One region of the Acidaminococcus sp. BV3L6 genome, then DNA from elsewhere that is predicted to be linked to it. Evidence: riboswitches for the same ligand, from Rfam matches in the RefSeq annotation. Region 1 holds a riboswitch; the other holds the start of a gene.

What was found. Region 1 has a riboswitch for S-adenosylmethionine ahead of metK (methionine adenosyltransferase). Riboswitches for the same ligand answer to the same signal wherever they lie in the genome.
Region 2: another riboswitch for S-adenosylmethionine. It lies ahead of HMPREF1246_RS06010 (methionine ABC transporter ATP-binding protein); the one in region 1 lies ahead of metK (methionine adenosyltransferase).

Annotation. Positions count from the first base shown of each region.
Region 1 covers NZ_AWUR01000009.1:24,275-30,447, reverse strand. The annotation lists gene citC ([citrate (pro-3S)-lyase] ligase) at 1-879, shown strand, start outside; SAM riboswitch class I at 1,224-1,328, shown strand; gene metK (methionine adenosyltransferase) at 1,378-2,559, shown strand; gene HMPREF1246_RS10730 (hypothetical protein) at 2,561-3,037, shown strand; gene priA (primosomal protein N') at 3,058-4,956, shown strand; gene def (peptide deformylase) at 5,131-5,601, shown strand; gene fmt (methionyl-tRNA formyltransferase) at 5,605-6,173, shown strand, end outside.
Region 2 covers NZ_AWUR01000032.1:9,540-15,712, reverse strand. The annotation lists gene HMPREF1246_RS06020 (alkaline phosphatase) at 1-901, opposite strand, end outside; gene HMPREF1246_RS06015 (hypothetical protein) at 1,113-2,453, shown strand; SAM riboswitch class I at 2,545-2,645, shown strand; gene HMPREF1246_RS06010 (methionine ABC transporter ATP-binding protein) at 2,717-3,754, shown strand; gene HMPREF1246_RS06005 (methionine ABC transporter permease) at 3,744-4,406, shown strand; gene HMPREF1246_RS06000 (ISL3 family transposase) at 4,500-5,732, opposite strand; gene HMPREF1246_RS05995 (YerC/YecD family TrpR-related protein) at 6,082-6,173, shown strand, end outside.

The DNA of each region.
Region 1 (6,173 bases):
CTGCGCTGCCTGGCTGTTAGCCATGACCATCAGGGTGAAAGCCTCATGAATGAGATTGTGTCCCATCTCATCCAGTATGAATATGACCGAGGAATCATCCACCTCTTCCTTTATACAAAATGTTCATCAGCCCTCTTTTTTGGAGATCTGGGTTTCCATGAAGTTGCCCGGGTGCCAGATCAGGTTGTTTTTATGGAAAAGGACCCGAATGGCTTTACCTGCTATTTGGATCACCTGGCGGGAAAAAAGACGCCCCAAGGGCGCATTGCTGCTATTGTAATGAATGCCAATCCCTTTACCTTGGGACACCGTTATTTGGTGGAGCAGGCCTGTAAGGAAAATGATTGGCTCCATCTTTTCATGGTCAGTGAAGATGCCAGCTATTTTCCCTATGCGGTCCGTAAGCGGCTCATCAAAGAGGGAACTGCCGACCTTAAGAATATCATTTATCATGACAGCGGTCCCTATATTATCAGCAGTGCCACGTTCCCCAGCTACTTTCAAAAAGATGATTTGGCGGTCATAGAAAGTCATGCCAACCTGGACCTTGCTATTTTTGTAAAGATTGCCGAGCGGCTCGGCATCAAGGCTCGCTATGTGGGGGAGGAACCGACAAGTACCGTCACGCGACGCTATAATGAAATCATGGCCCAGCGCCTTCCTGAAGCGGGTATCTGCTGCCGCATCATTCCCCGCAATGTAAAAGGCGGGGAAACAGTGAGTGCCTCAACGGTCCGCCGAGCCCTGCATGACGGGGATTGGGAGACCGTGGCCCGCATGGTTCCGGAAGTCACCCTTGCATTTCTACAAAGTGACGAAGCTCGTCCTATCCTAGCCCGCATCTGCAAGGATGACCTCAAAAATATTGTTCATTACTGATATCAAAGAGGCTGTGAAGAAATGATGGATTCATTTTTTGCGGCCTCTTTTTTCTTTTCTTGGTAATTTGATTTTTCCTTGGCAAGGTGGACATGGCTGTCTTGATGGCAGGACGTGGGAGGTAACGGCACGTGGGTAGAAGGAAAAGCCCCCAGGCAAGGCTCTCCTACGTGAAACGAATCCTTGTACGATGAGGCATGGATCCACGGTTTCCAAGTCATCTTTCTTAAGCTATGGGTTCACACTCTGTATCCATTCGGCCTGATTCCTGGTCTGAGGAATGACCAGTGTGCCCCTTGCTATTCCTACTGTTTTCGGGTATAATAAATTGTCAAAATTCCATATGCTCATCAAGAGTGGCGGAGGGAATGGCCCTATGAACCCACAGCAACCATGGCCTCATGGCCAACGGTGCTAAATCCTGCAATGTAATGATTGTAAGATGAGAGAAGATAAGGACTCTCATCGTGAGAGCCTTTTTTCTTACCCAAAGGAGGAATCATGAGAAAATTCTTTACGTCAGAATCCGTAACCGAGGGACATCCTGACAAAATTGCCGATCAGATCTCTGACGCTGTCCTGGATGCTATCCTTGCCAAAGATCCCTATGCCCGCGTTGCCTGTGAAACGCTTGTGGCAACCGGTCAGATCCATGTGGTTGGGGAAATTTCCACGGACTGCTATGTTGATATTGCCAAGATTGCCCGCCAGACCGTTATTGATATCGGCTATGACCGTGCCAAATACGGGTTTGATGGATCGACCTGCGGCGTCCTCATCTCCATTGATGAACAGTCCCCGGATATTGCTCAGGGCATCAATGAATCGGATGAAGCCAAGCAGGGTAAAGAGGACAGTGATGACAAGATCGGTGCCGGTGATCAGGGCATGATGTTTGGCTATGCCACGGATGAAACGCCGGAATATATGCCGCTTCCCATTTCGCTGGCCCACCGTTTGGCCCGTCGCTTGGCTGAGGTTCGCAAGAATGGAACCCTGCCTTACCTGCGTCCTGATGGAAAGACACAGGTGACCGTAGAGTATGACGGCGATTGTCCTATCCGCGTCGATACGATTGTTGTGTCGGCCCAGCACAGCGAAGAGGTCAGTCAGGAAACCCTGCGTCGGGATATCATGGAACAGGTCATCCGTCCCATTGTTCCCGAGGGGTTCCTCGATGAAAAAACCAAATACCATATCAATCCGACAGGCCGTTTTGTAATCGGCGGCCCCCAAGGTGACTCCGGACTGACAGGCCGGAAGATCATTGTTGATACCTATGGCGGCATGGCCCGTCACGGCGGTGGTGCGTTCTCCGGTAAAGATCCAACGAAGGTGGATCGTTCCGCTGCTTATGCAGCCCGTTATGTAGCAAAGAATGTTGTTGCAGCTGGACTTGCCAAACGCTGCGAAATCCAGCTTGCCTATGCCATTGGTGTGGCTCGGCCCGTTTCCATCAGCGTCAATACGTATGGAACAGGGGTCATCGATGATGCCCAAATTGCAGATCTCATCGAAGAGACCTTCTCCCTGACGCCGGCAGGAATCATTCGCAGCCTTGACCTGCGCCGCCCGATTTACAAACAGACCGCGACTTACGGACATTTTGGCCGGACAGACGTAGACTTGCCTTGGGAGCGGCTTGATAAAGTGGATGAACTGAAAAAGGCGTTGAATTGATATGGATTATGCAAAGGTTGCTGTCAACCTGCCCCTTAAGAACCTCTTCCGGCAATTTACCTACAAGGTTCCTCCCAGCCTGGACTTTATTGGTGAAGGCTGGCGGGTCGTGGTGCCTTTCGGACGGCAGCTCCTGGAAGGCTTCATCGTAGAGGCAGATGAAGCTCCTGATGCCAGCCTTGCAATCAAATCCATTGTCGACGTCGTCGGGACGGAACCTTGGTTTGATGAGGAGATGCTGGGAACTGCCCACTGGATTGCCCAGTACTACCTCTGTCCTTTGGCAGAGGCCCTGCGGCTTTTTATTCCTGGCAAAAAAAGCATTGCTGCCGTAGGACGCTACTATGCTGAGCCCGGTGCAGAAGGGCTCCTTTCCGAAAGGGAAAGGAGCCTTTACACCTATTTAGCCCAAGAAGGGGCCATGACACGCCGAGAGATTGCCCGTCTTGAGGGGGGGAAGGGGCCCTTAAAGGCCTGATCACCAAGAAAGCGGTTTCCTTGACCTATGAAGTTACCTATAAACTTAAGGAAAAATTCGAACGGACCGTTGCTCTTTCGACAGATGGTCTCGCCCAGAAAGAAGCGGGGATTCTGCGCGGGAAAGGACAGCTCCTTGTTCTTTCCCTTCTGCAAGGAACGAATCCGCTTCCTGTGCGTGTCCTTGAGGACCGCGGCGTATCAGCTGGCGTCATCCGGAACCTTGTGTCAAAAGGCATCCTTACCGAAGGAAAGCAGCGGGTCCTGCGTGACAGCTACCATGCGGACGCTGCTCCCAGGGATGAAATGATCCTTACCGATGAGCAGCAAGCGGCCATCAATGCCGTCGAAATCTGCCGCAAGAGGGGAACGTTCCATACGTTTCTTTTGCGTGGGGTGACCGGAAGCGGTAAGACCGAGGTCTATCTGCGCCTGACCGATAAGGCTCTGCGGGATGGAAAACAAGTCATGGTCCTGGTACCTGAAATTGCCCTTACGGATCAGATTGTGAAACGCTTCAAGTCCTGGTTTGGCAATGCTGTCGCCGTGGCCCATTCCAAATTATCGGCCTCGGAACGGGCTGATGTCTGGGACCGGATGAGAAACGGAAAGGCCCGCGTCCTGATTGGGGTTCGGAGTGCCGTTTTTTGTCCTTTCAAGGATTTGGGACTTGTCATCATCGATGAAGAACACGAAAGTACCTACAAGCAGGAAGAACGGCCGGGCTACAACGCCCGCCTTGTTGCCCAAGTAAGGGCCAACGCTCACGGTGCGCCTGTCGTCTTGGGTAGCGCAACGCCGGATCTGGAAACGTACTACTGGGCCCAAAAAGGACGCTATACGGAACTTATCATGAATGAGCGTGCCCATAAGGGGGCTCATCTGCCGGCCGTTTCCATTGTCGATATGCGGGAAGAGCTGCAAAAAGGCAATAAAAGCGTCTTTTCCGATACGCTCCGTGATGCCATTGAAGAGACGGTCAAGTCCGGTGAGCAGGCTATTATCCTGCTTAACCGCCGCGGTTTTTCGACTTTTGTCATGTGTCGTGACTGCGGTGAATCAATCCAGTGTCCCAATTGTGCCGTCGCCCTTGTGTATCATGCCAAACAGGCACAGCTTGTCTGTCATTACTGCGGTCACACAGAACCGGTACCTAAGGTCTGTCCCAAATGCGGGAGCAAACGGATCCGTTTTTTTGGAACGGGAACGGAAAAGGCAGAAGAGAGTCTCAGGACCCTCTGCGAAGGCATCCGTCCCTTGCGGATGGATCAGGATACGACGGCAAGGAAATTTTCCCATGAAAAGATCATGCGCGCTTTTCGCAGCGGCGAGTACAACGTCCTTTTGGGAACACAGATGGTTGCCAAGGGACATGATGTGCCCAATGTGACTCTTGTCGGAATCCTTTCTGCTGATTCCACCCTCAACTTGCCTGACTTTCGCAGCGGTGAGCGCTGTTTTGCCCTTTTGACACAGGCGGCTGGCCGAGCCGGGCGGGGGGATAAGCCGGGACGTGTTATTTTTCAGGCCTACGATGCGGAAAATCCTATCCTGCGCATGGCGGCCGAACAAGATTACGTATCCTTTGCCCGGGATGAGCTGAAGCAGCGTCAGGATCTTCAATATCCGCCGTTTGTGACCATGCTGAAGATGACGGTTCATCATGAAAGTGAGACAAAAGCCTTGGAACTTGCCCAGCGCTTTGTTAATGCCTTGGAAGCCTTTCAGTTGGAGTCTAAGGTGCCATACCAGATCCTTGGGCCCTTTCCGGCCCTTGTGCCCGTTGTTAACAGGGTCTGGCGCGTCAATGTCCTCATCAAGAGCCAGCATATGAAGCCAATCAAGGACTGGATCCGGGCTTCTGGATTTCTGGAAAATGGAAACCTATATTTTGATGTCGATCCCATCAGCGTTATCTAGAGGCCATTGCAGGGCCATCTGCAATGGCCCTTTTTGGCTTTGCGGCATTGCCGTCTAAAAACGTGCATTCCCCTGGTCATATGTGATAGAATAAAGGGTAAAATAACTGCGTCAAGGCCCACTTTTCCTGAGTGGGAAGAAAAAGACCGCATGAATGATAAAAAGGAGAGAACCATGTCCCTATTACCGATTGTAAAAGTTGGGGCTCCAATCCTTCGCGAGAAGGCAGAAGCCGTTACCCGTTTTGATAAGAAATTGGAAAAGACCCTGAAAGCCATGGCTGAATCCATGTATGCCAACAACGGCTGCGGCCTGGCTGCTCCCCAAATTGGCCTTTCCAAGCGTATGATTGTCATTGATGCCGACGATGGGGCAGGCATCCGGGAGTTTGTAAATCCTGTCCTTTCTGAATTCAAAGGCGAGGAAATCGATACGGAAGGATGCCTCAGCGTGGATGATTATGAAGGGGAAGTTAAACGCGCGGCTGAAGTGACGGTCCGGTTCCAGGACCGCAAAGGCGGTCATTGGCGCCTTACAGCAAGCGGGCTCCTAGCTCGTGCCCTGCAGCATGAATGTGATCATTTGGATGGGATCCTCTTCATTGATCGGGCCTTGAGCCTGAGCCCCAAAAGGAAGGCGGAATAAATCGTGAAGCTTGTATTTATGGGAACCCCGGAATTTGCTGCCTCCAGTCTCCGGGCCTTAGTGAAACAGCAAAAACATGAGATTCTTGCTGTTGTGACCCAGCCGGACCGTCCCAAGGGACGGGGCCATAAGCTGATGATGAGTGCGGTCAAGGAATATGCCCTTGCCGTGAATCTGCCGGTCCTTCAACCGGAACGGGTGAAAGATCCGGCCTTTATGGAAGAAATGAAGCGCCTTTCCCCTGATTTGATCGTCGTAGCGGCTTTTGGACAGTTCCTGCCCAAGGCTCTATTGGACCTGCCGCCTTTTGGCTGCATCAATGTCCATGCTTCCCTGCTGCCGGCCTACCGCGGCGCCGCACCTATTCATTATGCAATCTTAAAGGGCGAGAAAAAAGCTGGCGTGACCATTATGCAGATGGATACCGGAATGGATACAGGCGCCATGCTGGAAAAAGTTTCCGTGCCCATTGGGCCGGAAATGACGCAGGGTGAACTTCATGATGAATTAAAGGAAAAGGGCGCTGCCCTGCTTCTTCAGACCATTGATGACCTATCAGCAGGGACCGTGAC
Region 2 (6,173 bases), on a different contig from region 1:
TGCGACTGAGGAAATCGGCAGCAATGTAGTTTTGTTCCCCACGTCGACGCGTATGGGCCGTGACGGCCGCTGGTGTAGCATCCGTAACAGCCGCGGTCGTAACCATGCCGTAGCTCATCTTCTTACTGCGGGAGAGGATTTCCGCTGCCGTTTCCACCTTTGGGTCATCGAGGGGATCTTTGGTCCTATTTTCGTAGACACCCATGGCATTGACGACGGATTTATTGCCCGTCATATAGGCGGACATGGAGTTTGCCGAGTCCGTTACAATAGAGTCATAGCCGCTTGTTGTGACAAGGGCAAGGCTTGGCATCTTTTCCATGGAAAGGACGTCATTGAATTTTCCGTTTGAAAGGCCTTTTGAAAGGATGCGGCCCAGTTCCTTTGCCTGCATGCTCATGCCGTCACCAATGAAGAGGATGACATTCTTGGCGCGCCGCCTTGCTTTTTCCTGGACCACCGTATAGGCGGCTTTTGCCTGGAGCCTTCCAGAAAGGCCGCTGGCGGAAGCCGTTACCCTTTTTTCACCGATTTTGTCAAAGGTGACATTGTTGATGCGGTAGGAAATGTGGGTGCCGTAGTCTGTGATGATGGCCTTTTTCCCAAAGACTTTTTCTGCCCCTTCTCCGTTGATGCCGACGTTGAAGTTTGTGCTGTTTTTGGGAAATTCCACCTCAAAGTCAAACCGCTGACCGGCCCAGAATTTGGCACGGTTGATTGGCAGGATGGTAATGGCACCGTTATCTGCCGTCTCCTGCATCCGGTTATGGAATTCAGCCACCTGCGAGATGGAGGATGCTGCCGCAAAAGCCACGGCATCATGGGTCGAGGTGATGCCCATGGAAAGGGCCCCTAACATCGACAGTTGGATAAATAGGCGAAGCTTACGTTTTGTGTTCATAAACAAACCTCCTCTATGATTTTGCTTCAAAGAAAAAGATTCTTTATATGGAAGGAGTGTAGCATAGGAAACTGGAGGTTTCTGCAAAAGCTTGGTAAAATTACCGTAAATTGCCGCGGCCAAACAACGGCAGCTATTCTTTTTTCTTTCATCTTATTTTCATTTTCTATTTGCTAGAATGGAATCGATTTCATGCTGAGGAGGTCTTTTCATGTTTATACGGATAAAAAAAGGCGGCATAAAAGAAGCCGTAATCGGCCGCAGGCTGGGGCAAGGGTTATTGTGCCTGATCCTGGTGGGCCTTATGGGAAGCGGAGAAGCGGCGCCCACCGTCAACGAGGTGACCGGTGTGGCCCGCGTCTTTGGCGATGGGGAAAAAATTTCGGAAGTCATTTTGACTTACAGTGAGCCCCTTCTGGCAAGTTCCGTTTCTCCCAAAGATTATGTCCTTTCAAAGGGTACCCTTGAAAGCGTCCAGGTAACTCGCTCTTTGCCCGCCCTTAAGGCAGCTGAGGAAGGCCGCTATGTCATCTTGAAGGTAAAGACAGAAAATACGGTGCCTGAAACACTGCCCGCACCGCCCCAAAAGGAAACAAAGGAAAAAATGAGGCAGGAACCCAAGCTTGATGGTCATTCTGATCGCAAAGCCCCGGATCTTGGCATTGCAGTCAAACAAGTGGGGGAAGTAACTGGCGCGGGAGGGGATAAAAGCCCTGGCACCACCCGATTCATAGCGTCGACTCGAACGCTTGAACCCGATCTTTCCCGCTTTACGCAGAAAGTCTTTACAGACCCAGAAACGGGCATTTCCTTGCCGTATAATCTATATCTGCCCAAGGAAATCAAGCAGGGAGAGAAACTGCCCCTGGTCTACTTTGGCGTTGATATGAGCGGCAATAATGATGATCTTACGACGCCGCTTTATCAAGGTAACGGGGCCACGGTCTGGACCGATCCTGCTTTTCAGGCAAAGCACCCCTCGATTGTTGTTGCCCCGCAGTATACGTCTGAGCTTGTGACGAAACTGGGTATGCTGACCGCCGATGATCATCATTGGACAAAGGGTCTCACCTTGCTCAAGCATTTCCTTGATTATGCAGTCAAGACCTACCCTGTCGATCCAAACAGGATCTATGGAACAGGACAGTCCCAGGGCGGTATGGCCAATATTGCCATCAGTGACCGCTACCCCGATTTTTTTGCGGCCCAGTATCTTGTGGCCTGCCAATGGGATCCCAAGGAAATGCAGGTCCTCAAGGATAAGCCCCTTTGGATCACCGTCTGTGAAGGGGATAATAAAGCCTACCCCACAATGAATGAAACGACCGCACTCTGGGAAAAAGCAGGCGTAAAGGTGGCGCGGAATGAGACGCTTTGGGACAGCACACTTCCTGTAGGGACCCTCAATGACAAAATGGAGCAATTGTTACGGCCTAACACCCATATCTACTATACAGTATTTAAGGGCGGGAACCATATGTATACGTGGAGCTTTGCCTATTCCTTTGATGCCATTAAGGAGTGGCTCTTTGCGCAGGCAAAGGGAAAGTAAGGTGCTTTGTGTCTTAGGGACGGGGAATCTGTGCACAGAGATAAAACTCCCCTTGACAAAACAATATGAATCCGGTATGATTTTAAGGAATTATTCATCAAGAGTAACGGAGGGAATGGCCCCATGATGTTACGGCAACCACACGAAAGTGAACGGTGCTAAGTCCAACAGGATTTTCCTGGCAGATGAAGACGAATATGAATCGACCCATTCCTCTTCATAATGATGAAGAGGAATTTTTTATTCATAAGGAGGGAGTCGCTGTGATTGAACTGAAACATATCGGCAAGGTTTACCATGCAAAGGGCGGGGACCTGGAAGCCTTAAAGGATATCAACCTATCCATTGAGGAAGGAGAAATATATGGAATCATCGGATTATCCGGCGCCGGTAAAAGTACCTTGGTTCGCTGCATCAATATGCTGGAGCAGCCAACGAGTGGCGAAGTGATCGTTGACGGCAGGGACATGACTAAACTGTCCAAAATGGAACTGCGCAAGGCCCGTCAGGAAATCGGCATGATCTTCCAGCATTTTAACCTTTTAAGCAGCCGGACGGTCTATGACAATATTGCCTTTCCTTTGGAAATCCAGGGGAAAAGCAGGGATGAAATTAGAAAGAAAGTGGAACCTCTCTTGGATCTCGTCGGTCTTACGGACCGCCGCGACCATTATCCTTCCCAGCTGTCGGGCGGCCAGAAACAGCGCGTCGGTATTGCCCGCGCTCTTGCTTCCGATCCTAAGGTGCTTCTTTGTGACGAAGCTACAAGCGCCCTTGATCCCCAGACGACGGAATCTATTCTGGAACTCTTGCGGGACATCAATAAACGGCTTCATATCACGATTGTCATGATCACCCACCAGATGAACGTCGTCAAAGAAATCTGTGATCATGTAGCGGTCATTGAAGGCGGCCGTATCATTGAAGAGGGTCCCCTCTATGAAGTCTTCACGAATCCGAAGAATCCGACGACCAAGGAATTTGTTGCAAGTACCCGGACGGATATTGTCCCGGAACTGGTAAAGAAGCTCGACCTCCATAAGGAGTATACCAGCGGTGACAAGGCCCTTGTGCGCTTGCATTTCCTTGGTGACAGTGCCGGGGAACCGGTCATTACGGTCCTCATCAAAAAGTACGATATCGATGTCAATATCCTTTCCGGCAACGTGGAAACGCTCCAGGATACGCCTTATGGAACGCTCCTGATTGGCATGGACGGAGATGAGGCCCATTTGAAGGAAGCCCTGTCATACCTTGAGGGGCAAAAGTTGCAGATTGAGGTGATTGGATATGTCAAGTAGTATGATTCAGATGCTGATCAAATCTTTGGGAGAGACTTGTTATATGGTCTTTCTTTCGGCGGCCCTTGCTACCCTTTGCGGGATGCCTTTGGGCGTCATCCTTACCGTCACACGGGAAGGTCATATCCTGGAAAACAAGGGCATCAACCGCGTCTTAGGGGCTGTTGTGAATGCCACCCGTTCGACGCCCTTTATCATCCTCATGGTGGCCATCATTCCCCTTACGCGGATCATTGTGGGATCTTCCATCGGGACGACGGCTGCCATTGTGCCGCTCACCATTTCGGCAACGCCTTTTATTGCGCGCATCATTGAATCGTCCCTCCTTGAAGTCGATCCAGGTGTCATTGAGGCCGCCGAATCCATGGGAGCCAGTCCCATCCAGATCATTTGGAAGGTGCTCCTTCCAGAATCCATGCATGCCATCGTCCTTGGCGTGACCCTTGCCATCATCAGTCTCATCGGCAGTTCTGCCATGGCCGGTGCCTTGGGCGGCGGTGGACTAGGTGACCTTGCTATCCGTTACGGATATCAGCGTTTCCAGGCAGATACCATGGCGGCAACGGTCGTCATCCTCATTGCCCTGGTTCAGCTCGTCCAGTCCGTCGGGAACTATATCAGCGCCAAACTGAACAAAACAAAGATGCAGTAATGTACGCTGCAACAATCTGGCTGTGAAGTCATGGAAAACATGGCTTTGCAGCTTTTTTTCGGTTCTTTGTCAAATTTTGGGGTGCTAAAGTGTCTATGCACTCCTGGAGAGGACATGCACTGAATACAGTGCGTGTCCTTTTTCGTTGCGTGTGTTAATGTACAAGATTCTATTACGAAAGCGCTCAAAATTGCGCAGACCAAATGAAATCCGTTTTAATACCTTGATTTTATTGTTGCAGCCTTCAGTAAAGCCGTTGGAGTAAGGATATATAAGGGCGCTCCTGATTTCTTCGTACCAATAGGTAAAGGACTTAACCAGAGAGTTCATTTCCGGTAAATCAGCGCTTTTTACCAGGTCTATCCATGCTGAAAGTGCCCAAGAAATGTTGGCATTATCCTTGAATCGAAGCACCTTGGAAAATGCGTATGTTAGCGCGTAAGCACATCTTAGACGAGGAGAACAGCGAAGGATTCCCTCCAGCTTTATAAGCTCTTCTTCGGTTAATTTCTCATATGGTTTCGTTAAGATTGTCTTGTTGGGCTTAAACATTCGGCTATGGTGACAAAGGCGCTTTTGCTCTGCTTTGTAAGCGCGCTCCATGGCCCATTGGACTAAGCGGATCATATGAAAACGGTCTGCCACGATGCGCGCCTTGGGGAAGATCGTTTTTATGACTGAACGGAACTGCATAGACATGTCCATTGTGACAAATTCTACTTTTCGTCGTTCACTCATGGGGAATTGATAGAAATGCTGGAGCAGAGCCGGTGTGGTTCGTGCCGGAAGAATGACCATTATCCGCTTGTTTGCAAAGTCAGTGATGATGACCTGGTACTTCTGACCCGCAGCATTTCCTTTAAATTCATCGATGGAAAGCACGCGGGGAAGGTGACTGGGACGAGGAATATGGACTTCATTAAAGACACGAATGACCTGGCTGGTGCTGACATGGCATCGTCTGGCCACTTCTTGGAAAGAAAGGTGTTGACGCAGCTCCTGGAGCATGACTTGTTGAAGCGAAGAAGAGGTTTGGAAATACGGAGAGGCAAAGGGGCTCTTCTCGTTAAATGTGTGACCACAGCTGCATATATAGCGTCTCTGGCGATACAGGAGATGCAACTCTTTATGGAAAAGTGGGGAATGTTTGATGAGGCGCGTATAGTATCCCTTTACGCGTCTTGTAGCGGCCTTACAATGAGGGCAGATGTGTTCTTGAGGCGGCAGCTGAACCGCTAAAACCAAGGCTGATTCCGTTTCCTTTAAATTTTGAATCCATTCCTCTTTAATTCCTGTTAATTTTTCGATATAATCTAGGGAAGGCATATGTATTCAACTCACTTTCTTTATTGTTTGATCACTTTAATTGTAGAGGATTTGAGTGCATATGCCTATTTTTTTATTGAAAAAAGTAGGCGCTGAGAGGACACGCATCTGGACGGTCACTTTAGCGCCCCAAAATAAATTATAGAACCTTTTTTTCTCCTCGAACTGTCAGAAAGGACACGAGAACCCTGTATCACATTTTACACTGATAGCGGGCGTCTGGAGGCAGAAGGGTAAAAACAAAAAAATGACTTGCCATGACTTCATTAACGTGTTAATGTATTAGCGTACTAAATTTACGCAGTCTTTTTCTTTTATATTTTTCGTAGTTTTGAAAGGAGTCTCGATTATGCAGGCAGGTCTCAACAAAAGGGAACTTCATCGACTGGCACACGCTTTTATACTTTTGAAGAATGACCGGATGTGTCTCGATTTTTTGGA